2 regions of the Streptomyces sp. NPDC058008 genome follow, and region 2 is predicted to be linked to the other one. Evidence: predicted binding sites of a transcription regulator. Region 2 holds the regulator's gene; the other holds the start of a gene.

Region 1 (8,943 bases), on a different contig from region 2:
TGGGTGGCCCGTTACAACACCACGGTCGGTGAACTCCCGGCCGGCTGGAGCTACTACACGATGTGGCAGTACACGTCGTCGGGTCCGACGGTCGGCGACCACAACCACTTCAACGGCGCGCTCGACCGCGTGGTGGCCCTCGCGAACGGCTGACCCACGGACGACACGACGTCGAGCCCCGGTGACGAACCCCAGGTCACCGGGGCTCAGTGCTGCGCAGCACCCCACTATGCATGCGGCGTATACGCGCTGTGTATATTCGCTGCGTGCCGCACCGGCCGGTGCGGCCGATCCCTGGGAAAGTGACGTGTCGTGCCTGCTGTGCCCGGAAAGACGAAGAGGTCCGGCCCGGGGTTGGCCGCCGCCCTGGTGACGGCGCTCACACTGACGCTCGGCGGCTGTGCGATGCAGACCACGGCTCCCGGATCCGCGCGGGCCGACGCCGCCCCCGACGCCGGGGGGTCGTTCGGCCAGGTGGACTGCCGCAAGGCCAAGTGCATCGCCCTGACCTTCGACGCGGGGCCGGCCGAGGACACGCCGCACCTCCTGGACGTGCTCAAGGAGAAGAAGGTGCCCGCCACGTTCTTCCTGCTGGGCAAGAACCACGTCCTGAAGCACCCGGACACCGTGCGGCGGATCGAGGCCGAGGGGCACGAGGTCGCCAACCACACCTGGTCCCACGAGATCCTGACGGACAAGGAGCCCGCGGAGATACGGACCGAGCTGGAGAGGACGCAGCTCGCGATCGAGAAGATCACCGGGAAGAAGCCCCGGCTGATGCGGCCCCCGCAGGGCCGCACGGACGACACCGTCTCCAGCATCTCCAAGGAGCTCGGCCTCTCGCAGATCCTGTGGAGCGCGACCGCCAAGGACTACTCCACGAACGACTCCGCGCTGATCAGGAAGCGGATACTCGACCAGGCCGACAGGGACGGGATCATCCTGCTGCACGACATCTACAAGGGCACGGTCCCGGCCGTGCCGGGCATCATCGACACGCTGAAGGAGCGGGGCTTCACCTTCGTGACCGTCCCTCAGCTGATGGCCCCCGCCGAGCCCGAGCCCGGCACGGTCTACCGCCCCTGACCGGCCCGGCACGCGGAACGGCCCGCCCTCCGCGAGGAGGGCGGGCCGTCCGTACCGGCCGTCGGCGTGATGCCGCGTCCGTCACCACGTGACACCTACGCGGCGGCCGGGATCCTTTCCGGCTCCCTGGCCGAGGCGGGGGCCAGCGCGATCTCCAGCACCTGGCGGACATCGGTCACCGGGTGGACCTCCAGGGTCTCCAGGACCTCGGCCGGGACGTCGTCCAGGTCGGCCTCGTTGCGCTGGGGGATCACCACGGTGGTGACGCCCGCGCGGTGGGCGGCCAGCAGCTTCTGCTTCAGGCCGCCGATCGGCAGCACCCGCCCGGTCAGCGACACCTCGCCGGTCATCGCCACGTCCGTGCGGACCAGCCGTCCGGAGAGCAGCGAGGCCAGCGCGGTCGTCAGGGTGATACCGGCGCTCGGGCCGTCCTTCGGGACCGCGCCCGCCGGGAAGTGGATGTGCACGCCCCGGTCCTTGAGGTCCGCGACGGGGAGCTCCAGCTCGGCCCCGTGCGAGCGCAGGAAGCTCAGGGCGATCTGCGCGGACTCTTTCATCACGTCGCCGAGCTGACCGGTCAGCGTGAGCCCGGACGCCCCGGTCTCCGGATCGGCCAGCGACGCCTCGACGAACAGCACGTCGCCGCCCGCTCCGGTCACCGCGAGCCCGGTGGCCACACCCGGCACCGCGGTACGGCGCCCTGCGGGGTCCTGGGCGGACTCCGGCACGTGGTGGGGACGTCCGATCAGGCCCCGCAGGTCCTGCTCGGACACCGTGAACGGCAGCTCCCGCTCACCCAGTTCGTGCTGGGCCGCGACCTTGCGGAGCAGCCGTGCGACGGCCCGCTCCAGGTTCCGCACCCCGGCCTCCCGGGTGTACTCGCCCGCCAGCTTGCGCAGCGCGGACTCGTCCAGGCCGACCTCGTCCTTCTCCAGACCGGCCCGCTCCAGCTGGCGCGGGAGCAGGTGGTCGCGGGCGATGACGACCTTCTCGTCCTCGGTGTACCCGTCCAGCGTGACCAGCTCCATGCGGTCCAGCAGGGCCTCGGGGATGGAGTCGAGGACGTTCGCCGTGGCCAGGAACACGACGTCGCTGAGGTCGAGTTCGACCTCCAGGTAGTGGTCGCGGAAGGTGTGGTTCTGCGCCGGGTCGAGCACTTCGAGCAGGGCGGCGGCCGGGTCGCCCCGGAAGTCGGAGCCGACCTTGTCGATCTCGTCGAGCAGGATCACCGGGTTCATCGAACCGGCCTCCTTGACGGCCCGCACGATGCGTCCCGGGAGCGCGCCGACGTACGTACGCCGGTGGCCCCGGATCTCCGCCTCGTCCCGGACGCCGCCGAGGGCGACCCGGACGAACGTGCGGCCCATGGCGTGCGCCACGGACTCGCCGAGCGAGGTCTTGCCCACGCCGGGCGGACCGACCAGCGCCAGCACCGCGCCGCCGCGTCGGCCGCCGACCACCCCGAGCCCCCGGTCGGCACGGCGCTTGCGCACCGCGAGGTACTCGGTGATGCGCTCCTTCACGTCCTGGAGGCCCGCGTGTTCGGCGTCGAGGATCTCCCGCGCGGCGCGGATGTCGTACGCGTCCTCGGTCCGCTCGGTCCAGGGCAGCTCCAGGACCGTGTCCAGCCAGGTGCGGATCCAGGAGCCCTCGGGGCTCTGGTCGGAGGCGCGCTCCAGCTTCTCGACCTCCTTGAGAGCGGCCTCGCGGACGTTCCCGGGGAGGTCGGCGGCCTCGACGCGCGTGCGGTAGTCGTCGGACTCGTCCTCGGGGTCGCCGTTGAGCTCGGAGAGTTCCTTGCGCACGGCGTCGAGCTGGCGCCTCAGCAGGAATTCGCGCTGCTGCTTGTCGACGCCCTCCTGGACGTCCTTGGCGATGGACTCGGCGACGTCCTGCTCGGCGAGGTGTTCACCCAGCCACTGGATGGCCAGCTTCAGACGGGCGACCGCGTCGGCGGTCTCCAGCAGCTGGACCTTCTGGGCGGTGGTGAGGAAGGGCGAGTAACCGGAGTTGTCGGCGAGGGCCGAGATGTCCTCGATCTGCTGGACCCGGTCGACGACCTGCCAGGCCCCGCGCTTCTTCAGCCAGCTGGTCGCCAGGGCCTTGTACTCCTTGGCCAGTTCGGCGGCCGAGCCGGGCAGCGGGTCGGGCGGCGACACCTCGATCCGGGTGCCCTCCACCCACAGCGCGTTGCCGGGCCCGCTGGTCCCGGCGCCGATCCGCACCCGGTCACGGGCCCTGATGAGGGCGCCGGGGTCGCCGTCCGACAGCCGTCCGACCTGCTCGACGGTGCCCAGGACACCGGTCCCGGTGTAGTTGCCGTCGATGCGCGGCACGAGCAGCACCTCGGGCTTGCCGCCCCCGGGCCGCGCGACGGCCTGGGCGGCCTCCACGGCGGCGCGCACCTCGGCGTCGGACAGGTCGAGCGGCACCACCATGCCCGGCAGTACGACCTCGTCGTCGAGCGGCAGCACGGGCAGGTCGATCGGCGTGGACGCCTCGGACGTGTGGGATCCCGCAGTCATGATCTTCCCTTCGGCAGGCAAGTTGAGCTATGTGGGCTCAATGCTTGTGAGTCGATGAATGTTCCCCGGGGTCCGTTCGCTCTGAGCGATCAGCGGACCGGACCGGCTGCCACCTGCGAGGATCCGCCCATGGACGAAACGGCGGCCACCGAGGACAAGGGGCTCGCGGCGGACGGCACGATCCGCCGCGAAGGCTCCGTCGAGCGCGTCCGGACGGAGTTCGCCCCGGTGGTCGGGGCGGCCCGCGTGCGCGTCGCCGAGGCGTTCGGCCCCGCACGGCTGCACAGCGCCTACCTGTACGGCAGCGTCCCGAGGGGCACCGCCATTCCCGGGGTGTCCGACCTGGATCTGCTGGTGGCCCTGCGCGAGGGACCCACGGCGCGGGACCGGGCGGCTGCCGACGGAGCCGCCGCCGCCCTGGACTCCGCCTTCCCGGTGATCGACGGCGTCGGCGTACTCCTCTTCTCCGTGGAGACCCTGCTCGGCGAGGCGGACCGGCACGACGCGGGTTTCCTCCTCGCCTGCCTCTGCACCCCGCTGCTGGGCGAGGACCTGGCCGTCCGCCTGCCCCGCTACCGCCCCACGTCGCTGCTCGCCCGCGAGACGAACGGCGATCTGGCGCTCGCGCTCCCCCGCTGGCGCGACCGCGCCGCCGGAGCCACGTCCGGCGAGGCGCGCCTGCGGCTGAGCAGGGGCATCGCCCGCCACCTCGTGCGGACCGCGTTCACGCTGGTCATGCCGCACTGGGGCGGCTGGACGAGTGATCTGGGCCGGTCCGCCGAACTGTTCGCCCGCCACTACCCGCACCACCCGGAGCGCGCGGCGCAGGTCAGGGCCGCCGCCGCCGTCGCACGCACCCCGTCGCGGGAACCGGGCGTGCTGACGGCGCTGATCGATGACCTCGGCCCCTGGCTTGCCGCCGAATACACCGCCGCCCACGGGACGAAGGCACCGCGCCCCGGAGGGTGAGGCGGGGGAAAACAGCTGGCCGCCGCGGTCCGCGACGAGGAAGGATGCGCGCCGGGGACCAGAGCCAGAACCGCCCGACGGAGACCGGAGACCACACCCATGCCGCCCGCAGCAGACACCCACCGCCCCGTCGTCCTCGACCGGCGCGAGGGTCCGTTCGGTGAAGTCGTCCTGCGCGGGCGCGGCGACGACTTCGAGATCATCGCCAACGGATGCTTCCTGATGGACACCTCCGACGGCCGGTCCGAGCGCCTGCTGATCGACGCGGCGCTCGCCGCCCTGCCCTCCGGCAGGCCGGCCCCCTCGGTGCTGATCGGCGGCCTGGGCGTCGGGTTCTCGCTGGTACGGGCGGTCTCCCAGCCGCGCTGGGGCCGGATCACGGTCGTCGAGCGGGAACAGGCCATCGTGGACTGGCATCTGGACGGGCCCCTCGGCCGGATCTCCGGGGCCGCCCTCCGCGATCCGCGTACCGGCGTACTGCGTACGGATCTCGTCGCACACCTGCACACGACCACGGAGCGTTACGACGCACTGTGCCTGGACATCGACAACGGACCCGACTGGACCGTCACCCAGGACAACGAGAGCCTCTACTCGCCGGCCGGTCTCGCGGCCTGCCACGCCCGTCTGACGCCGGGCGGAGTGCTCGCCGTGTGGTCCGCGCAGCCGTCCCCCGGCTTCGGGTCAGCCTTGCGGAATGCCGGATTCCGCGCAGTAACGACCGAAGAAGTAGCCGTTGCCCGAGGTGTACCGGACGTGGTCCATCTCGCACTCGCGCGGGAGTGAATCCCCGGACCTCGCCCGGAGCCCGGTCCCGCCGGGGATCGGGCAGCAGGAGTCGGCCGGTCCACCCCCTTTCCGTGGGTAACACCTTCACGACGGACAACACCCTGCGTAGCCGGGAGGCGTCCTCAGCCTCTACGCTGCTGACCGTCACAAGGGATCACCGACGACATCCACAAGCGATAACCGTGCCTCCGGGGGAATGCCCTCCGCGAGAACGGGCAGGGGCGGGGCGATGGAACAGACACACACCACCCACAACGGCGTCGCGGCCACCCCCGGGGCTCAGCGCCGGGTGCTGGTGGTCGAGGACGACGCGACGATCGTCGACGCCATTTCCGCCCGGCTGCGGGCCGAGGGCTTCCTGGTGCAGACCGCACTGGACGGGCCGGCGGCCGTGGACGCGGCCGAGGCCTGGCAGCCCGACCTGATGGTGCTCGACATCATGCTCCCCGGCTTCGACGGCCTGGAGGTCTGCCGCCGCGTGCAGGCCCAGCGCCCCGTGCCGGTGCTGATGCTCACCGCACGCGACGACGAGACCGACATGCTGGTCGGGCTCGGCGTCGGCGCCGACGACTACATGACCAAGCCGTTCTCCATGCGGGAACTGGCGGCCAGGGTCCACGTCCTGCTGCGCCGGGTCGAGCGGGCCGCGCTGGCCGCGGTCACACCGCGCAGCGGGATCCTGCGCCTCGGCGAGCTGGAGATCGACCACGCGCAGCGCCGTGTCCGGGTGCGCGCCGAGGACGTCCACCTCACCCCGACCGAGTTCGACCTGCTGGTCTGCCTGGCCAACACACCGCGTGCGGTGCTGTCCAGGGAGCAGCTGCTGGCCGAGGTCTGGGACTGGGCCGACGCCTCCGGGACCCGGACGGTCGACAGCCACATCAAGGCCCTGCGCCGGAAGATCGGCGCCGAGCGGATCCGTACCGTGCACGGTGTCGGCTACGCCCTGGAGACTCCCGCGCCATGACCCGGCCCGGCTCCGGACTGCGGCCCTTCTCGATCAAGGCCAAGCTGGGCACGCTCGTGGTGGTCTCGGTGTTCATCACGACCGGACTGCTGATCGTCGCCCTTCGGACCAGGACCGAATTCCGGTTCATCACGGTCTTCTCGGTGATCGCCACCCTCCTGATCACCCAGTTCGTGGCCCACGGCCTGACGGCGCCGCTCGACGAGATGCGGGCCGTCGCACGGTCGATCTCGCACGGCGACTACACCGGACGGGTGAGCGGTGCCGGGCGGCGTGACGAGCTCGGCGACCTGGCGCAGACGATCAACCGCATGGCGGACGACCTGGAGGCGGAGGACCGGCACCGCAAGGAGCTGGTGGCCAACGTCTCCCATGAGCTGCGCACACCGATCGCGGCGCTCAGAGCCGTCCTGGAGAACGTGGTGGACGGGGTGTCCGCCGCCGATCCGGAGACGATGCGTACGGCGCTGAAACAGACCGAGCGGCTGGGCAGGCTGGTGGAGACCCTGCTGGACCTCTCCCGGCTGGACAACGGCGTGCTGGCGATCAAGGCGCGCCGCTTCGAGGTCTGGCCGTACCTGTCGGGCGTGCTGAAGGAGGCCAACCTCGCCGCGTCCCAGCGCCGGCTCTCCTCCGGTTCGGGCAACCACTCCCGTACCGACGTCCATCTGCACCTCGACGTGTCGCCGCCCGAGCTGACGGCGCACGCGGACGCGGAGCGCCTGCACCAGGTGGTCGCCAACCTGATCGACAACGCCGTGAAGCACAGCCCGCCGCACGGCCGCGTCACGGTGCTGGCACGGCGCGGGGAGTACCCCGAGTCGCTGGAGCTGGAGATCATCGACGAGGGGCCCGGCATCCCCGAGGCGGAGCGGCACCGGGTCTTCGAGCGCTTCAACCGCGGCCAGGCGCCGTCCCCGCACGGTCCCGGCAGTGACGGCGGTACGGGTCTCGGGCTCGCCATCGCGCGCTGGGCGGTGGATCTGCACGGCGGGCGCATCGGAGTGGCCGAATCCGCCCGCGGCTGCCGCATCCAGGTCACTCTTCCGGGGAACGCACCCATGCACGGCTGACGATGCGTTCGAAGCGGAGGGACCCGTTTCTCCTCCCGCACGGGAAAGAGATACGGTCCAGGGGGCCGTAGCACCGGCCTCGCGTACCGAAGGGCAGTGGAACCCTGCTTGTTTCCCGCCATTTCATGCGCCGAAACCCGTCTTCCGATGTGATGTGCACGACGAAGACCGGCCCGGCCTGCACGTTACGGCTCGGGGGGCGTAGCCTTGATTTCCGCTGTCCATCACCTTGTGAAGCGGAAGAGGGCGGTTGCCGCCGTGTCGTCTCAGTCCCCCAGTAACTCGAGCATCTCGACCGATCAGGAAGCGGGCTCCGGGTCCAACCCGGCCGCCGCGTTCGGCCCCAATGAGTGGCTCGTCGACGAGATCTACCAGCAGTACCTCCAGGACCCCAATTCGGTCGACCGTGCCTGGTGGGACTTCTTCGCCGACTACAAGCCGGGCACGTCCGGCACGGCGGACAAGCCCGTCCCCGCCTCCGCGGGAGCGGTGACCCCGGCCCCGGCCGCCACCGCTGCGAGCACCGTCAGCAGCACCGCTCCGGCACAGGCGGCGGCACCGGCTCCGGCCGCGCCCCCCGCCGCCCCGGCGAAGCCCGCGGCGGCCGCTCCGGCGGCTCCCGTGAAGGCTCCCGCCGCCCCCGCCAAGGCCGCACCGGCGAAGGCCGCGCCGGCGCCCGCGAAGGCGGACGCCCCGGCCGAGGCCCCCGCGGGCCCCGAGTACGTGACGCTGCGCGGCCCGTCGGCCGCCGTCGCGAAGAACATGAACGCCTCCCTGGAGCTGCCGACGGCCACGTCGGTCCGCGCCGTGCCGGTGAAGCTGCTCTTCGACAACCGCATCGTCATCAACAACCACCTGAAGCGCGCCCGTGGCGGGAAGATCTCCTTCACGCACCTCATCGGGTACGCGATGGTGCAGGCCCTCAAGGCCATGCCGTCGATGAATCACTCCTTCGCGGTGAAGGACGGCAAGCCGACCCTGGTCAAGCCCGAGCACGTCAACCTCGGCCTGGCCATCGACCTGGTCAAGCCGAACGGCGACCGCCAGCTCGTCGTCGCGGCCATCAAGAAGGCCGAGACGCTCAACTTCTTCGAGTTCTGGCAGGCCTACGAGGACATCGTCCGCCGGGCCCGCGTCGGCAAGCTCGGCATGGACGACTTCACCGGTGTGACGGCTTCGCTGACCAACCCCGGCGGCATCGGCACCGTCCACTCGGTGCCCCGCCTGATGCCCGGACAGGGCCTCATCATGGGCGTCGGCGCGATGGACTACCCGGCGGAGTTCCAGGGCACCTCGCAGGACACCCTGAACAAGCTGGGCATCTCGAAGGTCATGACCCTGACCTCGACGTACGACCACCGGGTCATCCAGGGCGCGGCGTCCGGCGAGTTCCTGCGGGTCCTGTCCCAGCTGCTGCTCGGCGAGAACGACTTCTACGACGAGATCTTCAAGGCGCTGCGCATCCCCTACGAGCCGGTCCGCTGGCTCAAGGACATCGACGCCTCGCACGACGACGACGTCACCAAGGCCGCGC
Region 2 (8,943 bases):
AGGGCGACGACAAGGCCGAGGAGCGCTTCAAGGAGATCTCCGAGGCGAACGACGTCCTCGGTGACCCCAAGAAGCGCAAGGAGTACGACGAGGCGCGCGCCCTCTTCGGCAACGGAGGCTTCCGGGCCGGCCCCGGCGGTGGCGGTGGCGGCAACTTCAACTTCGACCTGGGCGACCTCTTCGGAGGCGCACCGGGCGGCGGCCAGGGCGGCCCCGGCGCCGGAGGGTTCGGCGGTGGAGGCGGCGGTGGCGGTCTGGGCGACGTCTTCGGCGGTCTGTTCAACCGCGGCGGCGCGGGCACACGCGTCCAGCCGCGGCGCGGCCAGGACATCGAGTCCGAGGTGACGCTCAGCTTCACCGAGGCGGTCGACGGGGCCACGGTCCCGCTGCGGATGTCCAGCCAGGCCCCCTGCAAGGCGTGCTCGGGCACCGGCGACAAGAACGGCACCCCCAGGGTCTGCCCGACGTGTGTCGGCACCGGCCAGGTGTCGCGCGGCACCGGCGGCGGGTTCTCGCTCACCGACCCCTGTGTGGACTGCAAGGGGCGGGGCCTCATCGCCCAGGACCCCTGCGACGTCTGCAAGGGCAGCGGCCGCGCGAAGTCCGCGCGCACGATGCAGGTCAGGATCCCGGCCGGGGTCCTGGACGGCCAGCGGATCCGGCTGCGCGGCAAGGGCGGCCCCGGCGAGCGCGGCGGCCCGGCCGGCGACCTCTACGTCGTCGTCCACGTCGACGCCCACCCGGTCTTCGGCCGCAAGGGCGACAACCTCACCGTCACCGTGCCCGTCACCTTCCCGGAGGCCGCGCTCGGCGGCGAGGTGAAGGTCCCCACGCTCGGCGGGCCCCCGGTCACCCTGAAGCTCCCGGCCGGCACGCCCAACGGACGTACGATGCGGGCCCGGGGCAAGGGCGCCGTGCGCAAGGACGGCACCCGTGGCGACCTCCTGGTCACCGTCGAGGTGTCCGTGCCCACGGGCCTCGGCGCGGAAGCCCAGGACGCGCTGGAGGCCTACCGGAAGGCGACCGCGGGGGAGGACCCGCGGGCGGAGCTGTTCCAGGCTGCGAAGGGAGCTTGAGATGGACGGCCGTCGACGCAATCCGTACCAGCTGACCGACGAATCACCTGTCTACGTGATCTCGATCGCGGCCCAGCTCTCGGGCCTGCATCCGCAGACACTGCGCCAGTACGACCGCCTCGGCCTGGTCTCGCCCGACCGCACGGCCGGGCGCGGCCGGCGCTACTCGGCCCGTGACATCGAACTGCTGCGCACGGTGCAGCAGTTGTCGCAGGACGAGGGCATCAACCTCGCGGGCATCAAGCGGATCATCGAGCTGGAGAACCAGGTCGCCGCGCTCCAGCAGCGCGTCGCCGAGCTCTCGGCGGCGGTGGACGGCGCGGCGGTGGCCATGCAGCAGCGCGAGGCCCAGGTGCACGCCTCCTACCGGCGGGACCTGGTGCCGTACCAGGACGTGCAGCAGACGAGCGCGCTGGTGGTCTGGCGGCCCAAGCGGCCGAAGGACTGAAACAAGCGGGAAGCGAGGGTCCGTCCCCGGGTCTCAGGACCCGGTGGCGGGCTCTTCGCGTGTGTCCGAGGGATCGTCCACGATGCCGGACCGCACGATCAGGACCCCGAGATGGGTGCGGCTGTCGGCGCCGAGGGTCTGCATCAGCTTCGCGATGTGGGCCCGGCAGGTGCGGACGCTGATGCCCAGCTTGCGGGCCACCGCGTCGTCGACGTGGCCCTGGCTGAGGAGCCGGGCGATGCTCTGCTGGACGGCCGTGACCCGGACCCCGGGGGCGGTCGTGGGGAGCTGCCGGGTGAGCGGGGTGGCCTGTGCCCAGAGGACCTCGTAGACCTGGACCAGGTAGCGGACGAGGGCGGGGTGGCGGATCTCCAGGGCGATGTTGCGCTCGGGGGTGGCCGGTATGTACGCCACGGTGCGGTCGAAGATGATGAGCCGGTCCACGGTCTGCTCCACGGTGCGGACCTGGAGGCAGTCGCCGGGCACCTGAGCGACGTAGTCCTTGACCCGGGAGTTGTAGCGGGCCGGGTGCTGGTAGATGTGCCGGAGCCTGGCCCCTCCCGCGATGGCGGAGCGGGCGTTCTCCAGTCCCTGCCGCATGTGGTGTTCCTGCCGGTTGCCGCCCGGCTGCGCCGTCAGCACCTCCTCCCGCGCGTGGAGCGCGGCCTCCCGGAGCGCGGAGACGATGAGCTGCCTCCCGTCGAGGACCGTGATCGCCAGGTTGGGGTCCTGGTCGGCGACGGAGACCAGAGGTGTCAGCACCCGGCTCAGGGCGCTGCTCAGCCGTATCCGTTCGTCGATCTCGCGGGTGATGGGCTGGAGCAGGTGGGCCAGCGCGGCGGACGGCTGGACGGGGCGCATCCACGCGTCGTCGGCCGTGTCGGGGTGGACGAGGGCCATCTCCGCCAGGCACGGGGCCGACGCCAGCCTCGTACGGGACACGCGCCCCGCGCGGAGGGCCTCCTCGTAGAGCTGGACCGCCGGAGCGCACAGCTCCCGGGGGTCGTGCGGATGTGCCGGTTTTGTCTCATCGGTATTCATTTGACGACCCCTCACTTTGTGCACTGCATAAAGATGATGGTGGCGGAAGCGGTGCCGGCGGGGGAGTGTGGAGGTGACGGGCGAGGGTGCCCGGCCCGCCCGGCCCGGCGCGGCCGCGCTCTCCTCGGCCGCACGGACACGCCCTCGGCCCGGGGTGTCCCGGGCCCGCGGGCTCAGGAGTCCTGGTCCAGGATCCCCGAGCGCGCGATCAGGTACCCGAGCTGGGCCCGGCTGGTGCTGCCCAGGGTCGCCGACAGCTTCGCGATGTGGGCCCGGCAGGTGCGGACGTTCATGCCGAGCCGGCGGGCGATGGAGTCGTCGACGTGGCCTTCGACGAGGAGCTGGGCGATGGAGCGCTGGACACCGCTGATACCGGCCGGGGTCGGCTCGTACCGGATGTCCTCCCACAGGGGGGTGGCGCTCTGCCAGAGCTGCTCGAAGACGCTGATCAGATAGGAGACGAGACCCGGGTGGCGGAGTTCCAGAGCCACGGTCCGGTCGTCCTGGGCGGGGATGAACGCGACCGTCCGGTCGAAGATCAGGAGGCGTTCCACGAGCTCCTCCAGCGTGCGGATCTCCGCGCCCTCGGCCAGTCGCTCCGCGTAGGCGAACGTCCCCTGGTGGTGGCGCACCGTGTGCTGGTACAGGGTGCGGATGCTCACGCCGCGGTCCACGACCAGCTGCCCCCGCTCCAGCCCCTTGCTGAGGATGTCCTCGCTCCGGCCGCCCCCCGGCTGCACGGTCAGCACCTCGGTGCGGCACTCCGCGGTGGCGGCGTCGATGGCGGCGTTGATGCGGGTGCTGCCCTCCAGCACGGTGATGGCGTGGGTGGTCGGCGGGTCCTGGGCGCTGATGTCCATGAACGGCTCGAAGGACTCGGTCAGCTCCAGGGAGTGGCGCCTCCGCTCCTGGATCTCCCGCTCGATGGGGTGCAGCCACTGGGCGAGGGCCGCCGAGGGCGGCACCGGGCGCAGCCAGTCCGCGTCGTCGGGATCGGGGTGGAGCAGGGCGAAGTCCATCAGGCAGGGAGCCGGCTCCACCTCCGCGCGAGGGATGCGCCCGGACCGCAGTGCGCTGGCGTAAAGAGCCTGCCCCGCATCACATAGTTGGGTGATCCCGTGAGGATGTGACGCTTTTGAGTCACTTGTGCGCATATCTCCACCCCCCATGTTCCTGAACGTGCAGGAACATGATGCATCGATCCGGTGGTGCTCACGTGTCCGCGTGAGACATCGTCTTGTTTGCGGGGGAGATGAATCCATCAAGTGAGGACGAAGCCGAAATGTCTAAGCGAATGCTTCGCTCGGTGCTTGCCACTGCTTTCGTGGGGGCCCTTGCCTACGGGGCACTGGGTACCCACGACATCACCTGGGGGGTCGCGCCGGCCGAGCAGTCGGCGACCGCGGCCGGTGACATCACGTGGGGTGCCGCTCCGGGTGACATCACGTGGGGCGCGACGCAGGGCGACATCACCTGGAGCGCGGCTCCGAGTGACATCACGTGGGGTGCCGAGTCCGGCGACATCACGTGGGGTGTCGCTCCCGGTGACATCACGTGGGGCACGGCTCCGACCCACGCGGGCGCATGACCACCCCACCGGACGACCGCACCTTCCGGCGGGAGATGGCCACGGCATATCGCTCAGGGTGGCATTTCATCGATCTGCTCACGGCACTTACCCGCCAGGGCGATTCGTTGATGGTCACCCTGTTCGGAGAGCCGATTGTCGTCGTGATGGAAACGGATGACGATATCCGTGCCTATCGCTGTCTTCGCCGGCCACGCGGAGCGCCCCAACCGGTCCGCTGTGCCGTGAGGTACGGCATGATTTTCGTGAATCTCGACCAGCGCGATCACGAGCTGTTCGAACCAGAAGCCATTTCCGCCACCCCCCGCAGTGCCTGAACGATTCCCCCGTCGTTCCATATCGTTCCGGCACTTCCCCCACACAGCGGCGCCACCGTGACCTGAACACGGTGGCGCCGTTGTGCTGCCCGGGAACGGGACGGCCGCTCAGGCGTTTCCGAGAGCCCGGTCCACGGAGATCTCGATGACGACCCGCTCGGGGTTGTGCCGCGGGGTGCGCTCGTAGCGCTCCGCGTAGCGGCGTACCGCGTCCTGGACCTCACCGGGCTCCGTACGCACCACCGCGCGGCCCTCCAGGGTCGCCCAGCGGCGTCCCTGCGCCTGGCAGACGGCGACCCGTGCCCCCTCCGGGCCCGCCGCGAGGACGTGGGCGGCCTTCCTCGTGCCCCCGCCGGTGATGATCCTGGCGGTCCGCGTCTCCGGGTCGTACGTCACGCCGACGGGCACCACGTGCGGGGTGCCGTCCGGGCGGAGCGTCGTCAGGGTGCTCACATGGCGCTCGCGCCAGAAGGCGAGGTACTCCGGGCTGAGGTTGCGTACGTCAGGCATGGGGTCAGCCTAGAGAGAGGGCCCGGCGGGCGGCCCGCCGAGGCGGCGGTGCGGACCCTGCGGCCCACTTCCAGCCTTGAGTGGAATAGACTCAACTTTGTACCCGTTGTTCGAGTCATGGTTCAGGGAAAGACCCGTACGAGGAGGAGACGACGCCCGTGGATGCCGAGCTGACCAACAAGAGCCGGGACGCCCTCAACGCGGCCACCAGCAGGGCCGTCAAGGACGGTCACTCCGATCTGACCTCCGGGCACCTGCTGCTGGCGCTGCTGGCGGGTGAGGACAACGCGAACATCACCGACCTGCTGGCCTCCGTCGAGGCCGACCAGGTGGCCGTGCGCGAGCAGACCGAGCAGCTCATCGGCGCCCTGCCCAGCGTCACCGGGTCGACCGTCGCGCCGCCGCAGCCGAGCCGCGACCTGCTCGCCGTCCTCGCCGACGCCGACCAGCGCGCCAAGGAGCTCGGCGACGACTACCTCTCCACCGAGCACCTGCTGATCGCCATCGCGGCGAAGGGCGGCCGTGCCGGTGAGATCCTCGACGGGCAGGGAGCCGGCGCGAAGAAGCTGCTGGACGCATTCGAGAAGAGCAGGGGAGGGCGCCGGGTGACCACTCCCGACCCCGAGGGCCAGTACAAGGCGCTGGAGAAGTTCGGCACCGACTTCACGGCGGCCGCCCGCGAGGGCAAGCTCGACCCGGTCATCGGCCGTGACCAGGAGATCCGGCGCGTCGTGCAGGTGCTCTCGCGCCGTACGAAGAACAACCCCGTGCTCATCGGCGAGCCCGGCGTAGGCAAGACCGCCGTCGTCGAGGGCCTGGCCCAGCGCATCGTCAAGGGCGACGTCCCCGAGTCCCTGCGGAACAAGCGGCTGGTCTCGCTGGACCTCGGCGCGATGGTCGCGGGCGCCAAGTACCGCGGTGAGTTCGAGGAACGCCTCAAGACCGTCCTCTCCGAGATCAAGGAGAGCGACGGCCAGATCATCACCTTCATCGACGAGCTGCACACCGTCGTCGGCGCGGGCGCCGGCGGCGACTCCGCGATGGACGCGGGCAACATGCTCAAGCCGATGCTCGCCCGCGGGGAGCTCCGCATGGTCGGCGCGACCACGCTGGACGAGTACCGCGAGCGCATCGAGAAGGACCCCGCGCTGGAGCGCCGCTTCCAGCAGGTCCTGGTGGCCGAGCCGTCCGTCGAGGACACCATCGCGATCCTGCGCGGCCTCAAGGGCCGCTACGAGGCCCACCACAAGGTCCAGATCGCCGACTCCTCGCTGGTGGCCGCCGCGACGCTCTCCGACCGCTACATCACCTCCCGCTTCCTCCCCGACAAGGCCATCGACCTCGTCGACGAGGCGGCGTCCCGGCTCCGCATGGAGATCGACTCCTCGCCGCTGGAGATCGACGAGCTCCAACGGTCCGTGGACCGGCTGCACATGGAGGAGCTGGCGCTGAAGAACGAGACCGACGAGGGCTCCAGGCAGCGCCTGGAGAAGATCCGCCGCGACCTCGCCGACAAGGAGGAGGAGCTGCGCGGGCTCTCCGCCCGCTGGGAGAAGGAGAAGCAGGGCCTGAACCGCGTCGGTGAGCTCAAGGAGCGCCTCGACGAGCTGCGCGGCCAGGCCGAGCGCGCGCAGCGCGACGGCGACTTCGACACCGCCTCCAAGCTGCTGTACGGGGAGATCCCCGGCCTGGAGCGGGAGCTGGCGGAGGCGGACGAGGCCGAGCAGGTGGCCGCCGTGGACACCATGCTCAAGGAGGAGGTCGGTCCGGACGACATCGCCGACGTCGTCGGGGCCTGGACCGGCATCCCCGCCGGTCGCCTCCTGGAGGGCGAGACCCAGAAGCTGCTGCGCATGGAGTCCGAGCTGGGCAGGCGGCTGATCGGCCAGACCGAGGCCGTGCGGGCCGTGTCGGACGCCGTACGCCGCACCCGGGCCGGCATCGCCGACCCCGACCGGCCCACCGGCTCGTTCCTCTTCCTCGGCCCGACCGGGGTCGGCAAGACGGAGCTGGCCAAGGCCCTCGCGGACTTCCTGTTCGACGACGAGCGGGCCATGATCCGCATCGACATGAGCGAGTACGGCGAGAAGCACAGCGTCGCCCGGCTCGTCGGGGCCCCGCCCGGCTACGTCGGCTACGAGGAGGGCGGCCAGCTCACCGAGGCGGTCCGCAGGCGCCCGTACAGCGTCGTGCTGCTGGACGAGGTCGAGAAGGCCCATCCCGAGGTCTTCGACATCCTGCTCCAGGTGCTCGACGACGGCCGCCTCACCGACGGCCAGGGCAGGACGGTGGACTTCCGCAACACCATCCTGGTCCTGACGTCCAACCTGGGCAGCCAGTTCCTGGTCGACCCGCTGACCGGGCCCGAGGTGAAGAAGGAGCGGGTCCTGGACGTCGTGCGGGCCTCGTTCAAGCCGGAGTTCCTCAACCGGCTCGACGACCTGGTCGTCTTCTCCGCCCTGTCCGGCGACGAGCTCGCGCACATCGCGGGGCTCCAGGTGGAACGCCTCGCCGGGCGTCTCGCCGACCGCCGGATCCGTCTGGACGTCACCCCGGAGGCCCTGGCCTGGCTGGCCGAGGAGGGCAACGACCCGGCGTACGGCGCCCGGCCGCTGCGCCGGCTCATCCAGACCGCGATCGGCGACCGGCTCGCGAAGGAGATCCTCGCGGGCGAGGTCAAGGACGGCGACACGGTCCGGGTGGACCGGGCCGCCGACGGGCTGACCGTGGGGACCGCGCCGGTCGCGAAGACCCTGTAGGCGGTGCCCCGGGTCCCCGGCCGGAAGACGTCGTCCTCCGGCCGGGGACCCGGGCGTTCGCGGCTTTGTCCGCATTGATGAGTGCATTCAGCACGTACCGCCGGAGCGGGTCCCGCCAAATCGAGCCGAAAAATTCCATTCCGTGGCCGGATGGCAGGTGCGATTCGGCCACGGCCATCGTTCTTTGTACCGGCCCGATACATATCGGCGCCCTTGACCGGAGCCGGAGTCGCGGTGGTGCGTGCGAACGTGTTCCGCGCGATACCGGGACACTCCGGGCCCTTTTCCTTTCACCGCGCGGGCAGCCGTGCCTAATTGGGGAAACGGTAAGGTGCGGGCATGACGGAGCGGATACCCGGTGAGGCGAGTGCGGAGCCGAAAGATCGCAGAAGTGACAGTCTCATTCGCCTGAGCGAATTTCGTACGCTGTGGACTGCATATGCCCAGTCGGTGCTGGGGGACCAGCTCGCACGGGTGGCGCTTTCCCTGCTGGTCTTCGAGCGCACCGATTCGGCCGGGTGGACGGCGGCGACCTACGCCCTGACCAGCCTGCCCGCCCTGCTGTCCGGAGTGCTCCTCTCCGGTCTCGCCGACCGCTTCCCCCGCCGCACGGTCATGATCGCGTGCGACCTGCTCCGCGCCGTTCTCGTCGGACTGATGGCCCTGCCCGGTACGCCCCTGCCGCTGCTCGCCGCGCTGCTGGTGCTGGCCCAGCTCGCCGAGGCTCCCTTCGGGGCCTCCCAGGGGGCCCTGATGCCGGCCGTCCTGGGGGAGCGCCTGTACGAGCAGGGGCAGCGGGTGATGATGATCACCCACCAGGCCGGCCTGCTGATCGGCTTCGCCGGCGGCGGGGTGCTCGTCGTGTGGCTGGGCAGCCACCTGTCGCTGGGGCTGAACGCGCTGACGTTCCTCGTCTCGGCGGTCCTGATCAGGCTCGGCGTGAAGGCCCGGCCGGTGGACCGGGACGCCGGCGCGGCGCCGAAGCGGATGCACACCCAGGTCGGGAAGGCCGCCGCGCTGATCTGGTCCGACCCCAGGCTGCGGTCGCTGGTGGCGCTCGGCTGGCTGGCGGGGTTCATCGTGCTGCCGGAGGGCCTGGCCGCCCCCTTCGCCGAGGAGGCGGGCGGCGGCGCCGCGGCGGTGGGGCTCCTGCTCGCCGCGCATCCCGCCGGAATGGTCGTGGGCGCCGCGCTCCTGGGGCGGA

Evidence for each region. The regulator HspR, encoded in region 2, represses chaperone genes until heat shock. The targets are predictions, from matches to a motif close to TTGAGNNNNNNNNNCTCAA.
Region 1: the regulator HspR is predicted to act here: its motif matches at 3,634-3,652, upstream of lon (endopeptidase La).

Annotation. Positions count from the first base shown of each region.
Region 1 covers NZ_JBHVQX010000022.1:78,692-87,634, forward strand. Annotated here, with positions in the region: gene ACFVS9_RS22670 (lysozyme) at 1-153, shown strand, start outside; gene ACFVS9_RS22675 (polysaccharide deacetylase family protein) at 406-1,086, shown strand; gene lon (endopeptidase La) at 1,182-3,611, opposite strand; gene ACFVS9_RS22685 (nucleotidyltransferase domain-containing protein) at 3,741-4,580, shown strand; gene ACFVS9_RS22690 (spermidine synthase) at 4,680-5,366, shown strand; gene ACFVS9_RS22695 (response regulator transcription factor) at 5,599-6,336, shown strand; gene ACFVS9_RS22700 (ATP-binding protein) at 6,333-7,409, shown strand; gene ACFVS9_RS22705 (multifunctional oxoglutarate decarboxylase/oxoglutarate dehydrogenase thiamine pyrophosphate-binding subunit/dihydrolipoyllysine-residue succinyltransferase subunit) at 7,668-8,943, shown strand, end outside.
Region 2 covers NZ_JBHVQX010000002.1:273,811-282,753, reverse strand. Annotated here, with positions in the region: gene dnaJ (molecular chaperone DnaJ) at 1-1,076, shown strand, start outside; gene ACFVS9_RS03025 (heat shock protein transcriptional repressor HspR) at 1,078-1,524, shown strand; gene ACFVS9_RS03020 (response regulator transcription factor) at 1,558-2,565, opposite strand; gene ACFVS9_RS03015 (helix-turn-helix transcriptional regulator) at 2,739-3,584, opposite strand; gene ACFVS9_RS03010 (5'-nucleotidase) at 3,872-4,153, shown strand; gene ACFVS9_RS03005 ((2Fe-2S)-binding protein) at 4,150-4,470, shown strand; gene ACFVS9_RS03000 (pyridoxamine 5'-phosphate oxidase family protein) at 4,579-4,980, opposite strand; gene clpB (ATP-dependent chaperone ClpB) at 5,139-7,739, shown strand; gene ACFVS9_RS02990 (MFS transporter) at 8,079-8,943, shown strand, end outside.